DNA from 2 places in the Neobacillus sp. DZ-9 genome. Region 2 is predicted to be linked to the other one. Evidence: riboswitches for the same ligand, from Rfam matches in the RefSeq annotation. Region 2 holds a riboswitch; the other holds the start of a gene.
What was found. A riboswitch is a leader RNA that binds a small molecule or an ion and turns the genes downstream of it on or off. The one in region 2 is predicted to bind thiamine pyrophosphate.
Positions count from the first base shown of each region.

Region 1: another riboswitch for thiamine pyrophosphate. It lies ahead of thiC (phosphomethylpyrimidine synthase ThiC); the one in region 2 lies ahead of tenI (thiazole tautomerase TenI).

Region 1 covers NZ_JCAIOL010000005.1:324,857-330,239, forward strand. The annotation lists gene AC59HZ_RS16520 (DUF475 domain-containing protein) at 1-385, shown strand, start outside; gene AC59HZ_RS16525 (hypothetical protein) at 450-1,196, opposite strand; gene AC59HZ_RS16530 (MFS transporter) at 1,316-2,317, shown strand; gene AC59HZ_RS16535 (transposase) at 2,267-2,431, opposite strand; gene AC59HZ_RS16540 (small acid-soluble spore protein H) at 2,507-2,686, opposite strand; TPP riboswitch at 2,852-2,965, shown strand; gene thiC (phosphomethylpyrimidine synthase ThiC) at 3,142-4,899, shown strand; gene AC59HZ_RS16550 (helix-turn-helix domain-containing protein) at 5,098-5,383, opposite strand, start outside.
Region 2 covers NZ_JCAIOL010000006.1:211,497-216,879, reverse strand. The annotation lists gene phbB (acetoacetyl-CoA reductase) at 23-766, shown strand; gene phaC (class III poly(R)-hydroxyalkanoic acid synthase subunit PhaC) at 843-1,931, shown strand; gene AC59HZ_RS18570 (DUF4145 domain-containing protein) at 2,186-2,875, shown strand; TPP riboswitch at 3,002-3,110, shown strand; gene tenI (thiazole tautomerase TenI) at 3,193-3,846, shown strand; gene thiO (glycine oxidase ThiO) at 3,848-4,978, shown strand; gene thiS (sulfur carrier protein ThiS) at 4,990-5,193, shown strand; gene AC59HZ_RS18550 (thiazole synthase) at 5,196-5,383, shown strand, end outside.

The sequences.
Region 1 (5,383 bases), on a different contig from region 2:
TGAAGAAGAAGGCGAAATCCAAGGCAAAAGAATGGGCTTTTGGAGAACTGTGATAACCGTTGAGCTTATGGACATTGCCTTTAGCTTTGACAGCATAATTGCGGCATTCGGCGTCTCGAATCAAGTTTGGGTACTACTATTAGGCGGGATGTTAGGAATTTTAATGATGCGCGGTGTCGCTCAATTATTCCTAACCTTAATTGAAAAAGTCCCGGAATTGGAAACGACAGCCTTTATTTTAATAGCCATCATTGCCATTAAAATGATGGCTGCAGCCTTCGGATTTCATCTCGATGAATTAATTTTCTTTAGTATTTTAATAGCTGTATTCATGGGAACCTTTATCGTTCATTTTTTCCGTGGCAATTCAGAAAGAACGATCTAATTTCAAAAATGGAGCAGGGTGGCTAGTACCCTGCTTATATTTGTTAATTTATTGGTAATAGTTGTTACTCCTTCTTAGTGACTTTTCGTAAATACTTCTCCATTGAGGACAGTAATTCAGATAAAGATACATCATCATCTTCATTATTCGCTCTTTCCATAATAACCTCGTCTGTTAAAGGTTCCTCTTGAATATACTGTACACGTTGACGTGATTTCTTCCTATCGGAATCTGATTTTGATGATTGTCTTTCGGCTTCTTTATCAGAGCGAGATACGCTTTGTTTCTCTGATTTGGAGGATCGGGAAACCTCTTGTTTGTTTGATTGCTTCGATTGCTTCGATTGATTTGAAGCCTGGTTATTCGATTGTTCATTTTGGGCATTTTCAATTTTAAGGCCATAGCTAATATTTTGGATATGGAACATCGAAAGGCGGACAATTTCCTCTTTGTTAATTAAAGACACGTAATCTGGATGGATATCACTTAAAACACCTTCAATCTTCTCCGGGCCTCCGCGATTAATACTGACCCATTGAAATTTCAATGATTCCATTAAGCTATAGAAATTATCTGCTTGTTTATATTGAATATCATTTGGGACCACGATGTTAAATTCCATTTGGCCCTTCATGTTATCGGTAAAGCTCTTTATATGTTGAGTATTATAATAGACGAGTCCGTCGTCTTCCGTGAATAGGGCTAGATGATCTTCACTGGCATCCATTAACTTCCCAATTCTGGATTCAGAGCCGCCCCGATTGACCTTTATGACTTTCCCAATAAAGTATTTCATTATGTCTTTATGCATAATAAGTTTTCCCCCTGTAAATTTAATGAATTATATTAACACTGCATCTATATGTGTCACGGGATGACGTTGTCCTAATAAATTAGCCTTTTTTTTTAAGATTAAGAGAAAATAGGCAAATGATAGAGTATGATACAAGGCCAGAACCCAGAGGGATGAGCAGTGTGTGTGCTTGTATCCTATTTATTTTAGCTGTGATCGCATTTATGGGGCAGTTAAACATGAGCGTCCTTTTTATGATCATGTTTGTTATGGGCATGATGGATAGTTTCTTTCCGCCAGCCTATTCAGCTGTAAGAGCAAAGGTTTTTACAGAGGATATTCGTAACGCCGCCAATTCTTTAACTCAAGTCAGTATGCAGGTGTTAAGAATATCAGGTCCGATTATAGGAGGATTGATTTTAGCTTCCTTATCTTCAGGTTGGGGAATTGGGATTGATGCCCTTACTTACATTATTTCATTGATCTTTTTATTTAGCCTTCGAACGTTATCCTTTCAAAAAACAAAAGAAATACAGAGGGAGAAAAATTCAATCAAACAGGATTTTTTGGAAGGGATTGTGGTCCTTAAAGAAAAGCCCTGGTTATGGATTACGATTCTAGCATTCTCCTTAATAAATATTTTTTCAGGCGGCATCATTAGGGTGTTAATACCATGGCTTGTGAATATTTATTATGAGTTTGAACCAGTTGTATTTGGGCTTGTTCTTTCTTCGTCCGGGGCAGGGGCTATTTTGTGCGGAATCATTTTTGGTTTAAGAAAAGAATGGAAAAAAAGAGGCTTGCTTGCTTATGGGGGCGTTGCATTAAGTGGAGCAGCATTGTTAATGATGCCATTTATCTCGAGTGTTCCGGTATTAATGTTGTGTATGTTTATGGAAGGTGCCGGAATTATGTTATTTGGATTGATTTGGGAAACGAGTCTTCAAGAACTTGTCCCAGAAGAAAAATTTGGAAGAGTTGAACGCTTAGATATGTTAGGTTCATTTGCTCTTTTACCTATAGGATATCTGATAACTGGCTGGTTAGCAGAAGGAGTGGGAGAAATTTTCACATTTATTCTTAGGGCATCAGCACCACCCTCCAGCAGCGTTTTCTTCCATGCAGCTATCATAGGTTAAAATCGGGGTACTGTCTTTCATTCCATGCTTCTTTGCCAATTGTTTATAGCTCAATTTTCCCTCTTGATATTCTTTTACAAGTTTTAATTTAAATTGTTCACTATATTTAGCCATAAAAATACACCCCAAAAGTTAAATTTCTCTCTAACTTTTGGGGTGCAGTACAACGGTTTACTGCTTTTCGTTTCATCATTGTTCTACTAGGTTTGTAACAGAAACACTTTGTTTATTGTTTGGTTCCTCCAGTGGATGAATGGTTGCTTTTCCGCTTTGTTGATCTACATGCTCAATATAAATACGAGTACCGTTATAGGTCACGTTTTCCATTTGTGGTGAATTACATATTTCCTGTGCGCGTTGTGCGTCCATCATGCGTAACCTCCTTTCGTTTTTTACTACAAGAGTATTTGTAATAATCTAAGGGTTTATTCATATGAATGGAATAATTTATTGGTTGAGTAATGTAAAAAGCTTTATTAATAGTTAAAATTATGTTATTTATTATATGTAAGTTATATAACAATATATTGTTGTTTGCTCTACTAGGGGGGTCCGATAGCTCGGACTGAGAGAAGGATGCATAAAATCTTTTGACCCTTTGAACCTGATCTGGATCATACCAGCGTAGGGAAGTAGTTTTGAAGGTGTCATTTTCGTTTTTCTATTATGCGCCGCTACTTTTTGACGATTAATCAGGTTCTGTTTGCCAACAGAGCCTTTTTTTATTGTCATCTATTTATATGTCTGTCTATGGACTTAACATGTAATGGACTATGCTGTAACTTCTAGATTGCAAAATCTATCATTTTTAGGAGGAAGTTACAATGCAAAAGGGAGTAAACGTAAACATCGAATTACAATCACCATTTACAGGAAGCAGAAAAGTTTATCTTGAAGGATCAAGACCTGACATTAAAGTCCCGATGAGAGAAATTCAGTTGGCACGAACGGTTACAACTTATGGTGAAGAAGAAAATGCACCTGTTCGAGTTTATGATACTAGTGGGCCATATACAGACCCGAACCATCAAATTGATATCAGGAAAGGGCTTCAGGCACTTCACAAAAAATGGATTTATGAACGTAATGATGTTGAAAACTATGCAGGAAGAGAAATAATGCCAATAGATAATGGCTTCCGTGATGCAGACGAGCGAGCCAATCTTGAATGGTTTCCTAACATAAACAAATCACCTTTGCGTGCCAAAAAAGGCCATAATGTTACCCAAATGCATTATGCGAAAAAAGGGATCATCACTCCTGAGATGGAATTTATCGCGATTCGTGAAAATGTAGAGCCTGCATTTGTCAGGGATGAAGTTGCCCGCGGGAGAGCGATTATTCCAGCTAATATCAACCACCCTGAAAGTGAACCGATGATTATTGGACGAAATTTCCATGTGAAAATCAATGCCAATATTGGAAATTCTGCTGTTTCTTCCTCAATTGAAGAAGAGGTTGAAAAAATGACGTGGGCTGCTCGATGGGGAGCTGATACAATCATGGATTTATCTACTGGAAAAAATATACATACAACAAGAGAGTGGATTATCCGCAATACCCCAATCCCAGTGGGAACGGTGCCGATTTATCAAGCCCTTGAAAAGGTGAATGGAATTGCTGAAAATCTAACCTGGGAAGTTTATCGCGATACGTTGATTGAACAAGCAGAACAAGGGGTCGATTATTTTACGATTCATGCTGGTGTGTTGTTACGTTTTATCCCTTTGACAGCGAAACGGACGACAGGAATTGTATCCCGTGGAGGTTCGATTATGGCGCAGTGGTGTCTGGCCCATCATCAGGAAAATTTTCTTTACACCCATTTTGAAGAAATTTGTGAAATTTTAAAGCAGTATGATATTTCGGTTTCATTGGGAGATGGACTTCGCCCTGGCAGCATTGCCGATGCCAATGATGAAGCGCAATTTGCAGAGCTTGAAGCTTTAGGGGAATTGACGGAAATTGCCTGGAAGCATGATGTCCAGGTCATGATTGAAGGCCCTGGACATGTTCCAATGCATTTGATTAAGGAGAATGTGGAAAAGCAAATGGAAATTTGTAAAGAAGCTCCTTTTTATACTCTTGGGCCCTTAACAACCGATATTGCACCTGGATACGACCATATTACTTCTGCCATTGGCGCCGCGATGATTGGCTGGTTTGGAACGGCCATGCTTTGCTATGTAACACCAAAGGAACATCTTGGCTTACCCAATAAGAATGATGTTCGTGATGGCGTTATTGCTTATAAAATTGCAGCCCATGCTGCTGATCTGGCCAAAGGTCATCCAGGTGCGCAATTGAGAGACAATGCCTTATCGAAAGCCCGTTTCGAATTCAGATGGGAGGACCAATTCAACCTTTCATTGGATCCTGAACGTGCAAGAGAATACCATGATGAAACGCTCCCTGCTGAAGGGGCCAAAACAGCTCATTTTTGTTCCATGTGTGGTCCAAAGTTCTGTTCGATGAAAATTTCCCATGATATTCGAGGTATGGCAAAGAAAGATGAAAGGAATGAAGGTATGAAGAAAAAAGCGGAGGAGTTTCTCATCAATGGGTCAAAAATATACCGATAATACTTCTTCCTATGAAGTAAAAAATTTATTAGAGGAAATTGATGATTTATACCAAAAAATTCATTTTTTAAAAAGTAGAATAGACTCCATTCAATGCCGATGTAGGCATATTTTTTGGGAAACCCCTGGAATGAGAAAATGTCAGAAGTGTGGGTTCGCTGAAAGCACCTATTATTAATGGTGTAAGAAACAAAAGGCTCAACATTTACATGTTGGGCCTTTTTCTAATTTTAATTCTCTTTTTGAACGTATAAAGGCGATAAAGTCGATTTTTTCGTCTGCCGTTAATGGTTCCCCATCTATCAAAAGAGAAGGAGATAGGGGAAGTATGGCAGTTGTGATTTCAACTGTTGTCTGCATCCGATGCAACTCATCTGTTCTCCTTAACAAATAATCAACAGACGTATCAAATAATTCCGCTATTTGTGTGAGTGAAAGTAAGGAAGGTTCCCGGTATCCTGACTCATATCCAGCATAAGTGCTT
Region 2 (5,383 bases):
ATAATATTTGGGGTGAGAAATAATGACAGATTTAAAGGGAAAAGTAGCTATTGTGACAGGTGGGAGCAGAGGAATTGGTTCAGCAATTTCCAAGGAACTGGCAAAAAATGGTGTGAAAGTCGTTCTTAATTATGTGACTCGTGAAGAGTTGGCTGAAAAAATGGTCGCGGATATATACGAAATCGGTGGCGAAGCATATGCAGTTCGTGCGGATGTTTCAAATTGTGAGGAAGCAGCCTATCTCGTACAACAAACAATCGATCATTTTGGACGATTAGATATTTTAATTAACAATGCAGGTATTACGAGGGATAGCACATTCAAAAAACTAAGTTCAGAGGATTGGAGAAGGGTAATTGATGTTAATTTAAATAGTGTTTACAACACAACATCTGCTTCCCTCCCGTACCTTCTTGAATCAGATGCAGGCCGCATCATCAACATTTCCTCGATAATAGGGCAAGCTGGAGGTTTTGGCCAGACCAACTATGCTGCAGCAAAAGCCGGCCTTATTGGCTACACAAAATCACTAGCTCTCGAACTAGCGAAAACGAATGTAACAGTTAATGCGATCTGCCCAGGATTTATCGGAACCGAAATGGTTCAAGCAATTCCTGAAAAAGTGCTTGCTGGAATTGTGGAAAAGGTACCACAAAAACGGTTAGGAAAACCGGAAGAAGTAGCACGCGGTGTTGCCTTTTTATGTAAAGATGGTGACTATATTACTGGTCAGCAGCTTAATATTAATGGCGGACTTTACATGTAATAGATATGTAGGTGGTTGTTGGATGGCTTAGTACATAGCAAAAAAAAATAACTAAACTAAGGAAGGAGTGTACAACATGAGTGTAAATGCCGAAAAAGAATGGGAAATGCTTTTGGATTTATTCCCTCAAGAGTACGGACAGCAAATAAAACGTGTCATCAAGGCAACCCAAGTGTTAACCATTGACGCTGAACCAGAAGTAGGGCCTACTCCGAAAGAAGTGGTTTGGACTAAAAATAAAACGAAACTATATCGTTATCTTTCCGAAAAACCGAAAAAGCATAAAATACCATTACTCTTGATTTATGCACTAATAAATAAACCATATGTATTGGATTTAACTGAGGGTGGAAGTCTAGTTGAATATTTAGTTAATAATGGGTTTGATGTCTATCTCCTTGAATGGGGGACCCCAGGCTACGAAGATCGAAATATGAAACTTGATGATTTTATTGTTGACTATATACCAAGAGCGGTTAAAAAAGTCTTAAAAACATCAAAGGCAGACGAATTGTCCATCCTTGGGTATTGCATGGGCGGTACGATGACGTCTATATTTGCAGCACTTTACCCTGAATTGCCGATTCGTAATCTAATTTTTATGACAAGTCCTTTTGATTTTGAGAATTCAGGCTCTTACGGGGCAATGCTGAATGAAAAATATTTTAATATTGATAAAGTAGTAGATACTCTAGGTGTGATTCCTCCTGAAATGATTGACTTTGGAAACAAATTGATTAAACCAATGGGAAACTTCTTTGGACCATTTGTAAGTCTTGTCGATCGTGCTGATAACGAGAAATTTGTAAAAAACTTTAAACTACTGCAAAAATGGTTAAACGATGGAATTCCATTTCCAGGTGAAGCATATCGCCAGTGGATAAGAGATTTTTATCAAAAAAACAAACTGATTAAAGGGGACCTGGTTGTCCGCGGTCGTAAAGTCCATCTGAACAATATCACTGCTAATGTACTAAACTTGGCAGGCCAATCTGATCTAATTGCCCAGCCGCATATGGTAGAAGCCTTGATGGACGCTATTTCTAGTAAAGATAAACAGTTTGAAAATTTACCTGTTGGTCATACGTCCATTACATTTGGCAGCCAAGCAACAAAAATAACTTACCCAACTATTGGTGACTGGCTTGGTGAACGTTCTAACTAATTATTTAACTATTAATAAGTACAATTATTTTTTTCTCTAGGTGAGTGTTTTTATGCACTCACTTTTTATATTATCTGATTCATTTTTGAAAAATGAATCCAGGAGAAAAACATATATGAAAGGAATTATTTAATTAGTTCTTGGAATGGAAATCCTAAAGGATGAAAAAACTATAGGAATGAAATCTAATTGGTGATGTAGTAAAAGGAGACACACTGGTAATAGGCATAAATGAAATTCGGGAGGTATAACGAATGAGAAGGATAAATCCAGGCTCCGTCATTTCTTACATAAAGTATGGGAATCTAAAGATACCAAAGAATATTCAGTACGAATGCCCGGAATGCAGAAAAACCACTGAATTTATGCTTAATGCAAACTACCAGAGCAGTAAGAATGGCATGGTAACTGAGAGTAGTTGTCCATTATGTAAAAAATCAGCAGTATTCGTCATTATGACTAAGGAAGTTATAGATGAACAAGGCGAAAATGCTGATACTTTTATTTATGACCTTCAAGCTTCCAAACATCCGGTAAATCAAATAGAAAGTCTACCCAATATACCCAAGGATCTGATCAGGGCCTACCGTTCAGCAATAAATGTTTATGAAGCTAGAGAAAATTCAGCTACTGCTGTTATGTCAAAACGTGTGATTGAAAGTATCCTAAAGCATTTTCTCGGGGATAAAAGTAAGGCTCAGCCTTTGTCTCAACAGCTTGAAATCCTGCCGAATCATGTGGATTTGGCAAAGCCTATTCAATCTCTTAGCCATTTATTGGCAACTGATGGTTCACTTCATCGGATGCTTGAATTGGAAACCGAAATGGATTACGAGACAACATCATTAATAATGGACTTATTAGAAAGCTTGATTGAGTATCTTTTTGTTTTGCCGGGGAAAATCGAAGTTACCAATAATAAGATAGCAAAGAAATTTAATTAGCAGAAAGCATAGTAAACTAAATAGAAGTTAAATGAAGGTTCCCTAGTATAAAAAAGTTATTTAACTTTTCTAACTGAAGTGTTAATATTATCTTTAAAGGTTAACATTACAAATTAATATTTTAAGCAATTCCGCTAGAGGTGCCTTTTTAAAGGGCTGAGATTGAAGTGTTACTTCGGGACTCTATGAACCTGATCTGGGTAATACCAGCGTAGGGAAGTGGAAAACTGGATATTTGAAGAATCATCGTTTCTATTCAAATTTTCGACCACTTCCTTAAACATTTGGAAGTGGTTTTTTGTTTTTCACTTTATTTCATAGATAAGCGGAATCTTCTCAAAGGGGGGAGATGTATTATCACTAGTTTTTATGGGAATGAGTTCCATATCATCTCCAATGGAAAAATGCCGATCGAGCAATTATGTGAAATTGTAATGGATATTCACCCATATGTAACCGCGATTCACTTACGAGAGAAACAAAGATCAGCTAGGGACCTTTTTCAAGCAGTTGAACTTTTAACAAAGAAAAACATACCCCTATCTAAGATCATTATTAACGATCGGGTCGATGTTGCCTTCGTAAAAAGGGTTAGGGGAGTTCAATTAGCCTTTCATAGCTTAGATGCAGACCTTGTAAAAGAAAATTTTCCCCAACTTATGTTAGGGAGTTCTATTCACTCCTACGAGGAAGGAGAAAAAGCAAAAGAGAAGGGTGCTGATTACCTCCTATACGGTCATGTTTTCCCTTCTCAATCAAAGCCAGGAATGAGACCCAAAGGACTAGAGGAATTATCTAGGATATCCCAACTGGACATTCCAGTTATTGCCATTGGCGGCATAACACCCGAAAATACGGGGCAGGTACTTCAGGCAGGAGCAAATGGGATTGCAGTCATGTCAGGAGTTTTAGAAGCGCCCGATCCATTATCCTCTGTAAAAACTTACATTCATGCATTAGAGGAGGGTTAAAGTGGAAAATTCATTTGATGTTGCCATAATTGGCGGGGGAATTAACGGGGCCTCCATTGCCTATCAATTATCAAAAATGGGAAGAAAAGCAATCATCATTGAGAAAGATCAATTGGCTTGCCAAGCGTCAAGTGCGGCAGCCGGAATGCTGGCAGCACAAGCGGAGATTGAACAAGACGGTCCTTTATTCCAGTTGGCTTTAAAAAGTCAGGCGATGTTTTCTGCCATTACAAGTGAGTTATATGAATATTCAGGAATCGATATTGAGTATGTGAATAAAGGGATGCTTAAAATTGCTGAAACCGAAGAAATAGCAAACGAAGTAAAAAAACAGGTCGCCTTTCAAAGGAAATGGGATCCAACGATTAAATGGCTGGATGCAAAGGAATTACAAGAAATGGAACCGTCACTTTCGCCAAATGTAGTCGGAGCGATGTATCTCCCTAACGATGGGCATGTGCAGCCAGCAAAGTTAACCGAAGCGTTTGCCAAAGCGGCTGTCTATTTTGGTGCGGAAATACGTGAAAACACGGAGGTCCTTTCGTTTATTTTTGAAAATGGACAGGTTAAAGGGGTTAAAACCACCAAAGGCATCATACATAGCGAGCAAGTGGTCGTAGCAACTGGGGCTTGGGCGGCGAAATTAATGCGTGAATCTGGGCTGGATATTAGTGTTTACCCTGTTAAAGGTGAATGCTTTTCGATAAGAACGGATAAACCGATCATCAACACGACGATTTTTTCCGATAAACGCTGTTATCTGGTCCCAAAACGAAATGGGGAAATTTATATTGGCGCGACCATGATTGAACATACCTTTGATAACAAGATAACGCCAGAAGGAATTACTACATTAATAGAAAGAGCCTCTCAACTAGTTCCTCAGATCAAGGAGGCAGCGTGGGAGCGGGTGTGGTCGGGAATTAGGCCGCAAACAGCCGATGGACTTCCTTACCTTGGTGAGCATCCCAACTGGAAAGGACTGTTTGTTGCCTCAGGGCATTTTCGAAATGGGATTTTATTAAGTCCGATTACAGGGAAACTAGTAGCTGATCTATTGGCAGGCAGATTGCTAGATGAAAGTCTTCTCTCAGCATTTCAATTAGAAAGACATAAAGTAACAGTGGGTTAGGGAGGGTAAACATGAAGGTATTATTGAATGGCGAGTTGGTCCAATTGCCAGAGCATGTCTTGTTTGTTTCAGATGTTCTCAAACAGTATGAAATCCATGATAAGGTCGTTGTCGTGGAGGTTAACAGTGAGATATTAACCAAGTTAGAACACCAAAGTACTAGATTAGCAGATAAAGATAAAATTGAAATAGTCCATTTTGTAGGAGGCGGTTGATTATGTTAAAAATCGGTTCATTATCCTTTCAATCTCGTTTGTTACTGGGAACGGGAAAGTATCCAAGCTTTGAAATCCAGAAGGAAGCCGTAGAGGTTTCCGAAGCAGAAATCCTTACGTTTGCGGTTAGACGTATGAATATTTTTGAATCAAGCCAGCCGAATTTTTTAGAACAGCTAGACACCAATAA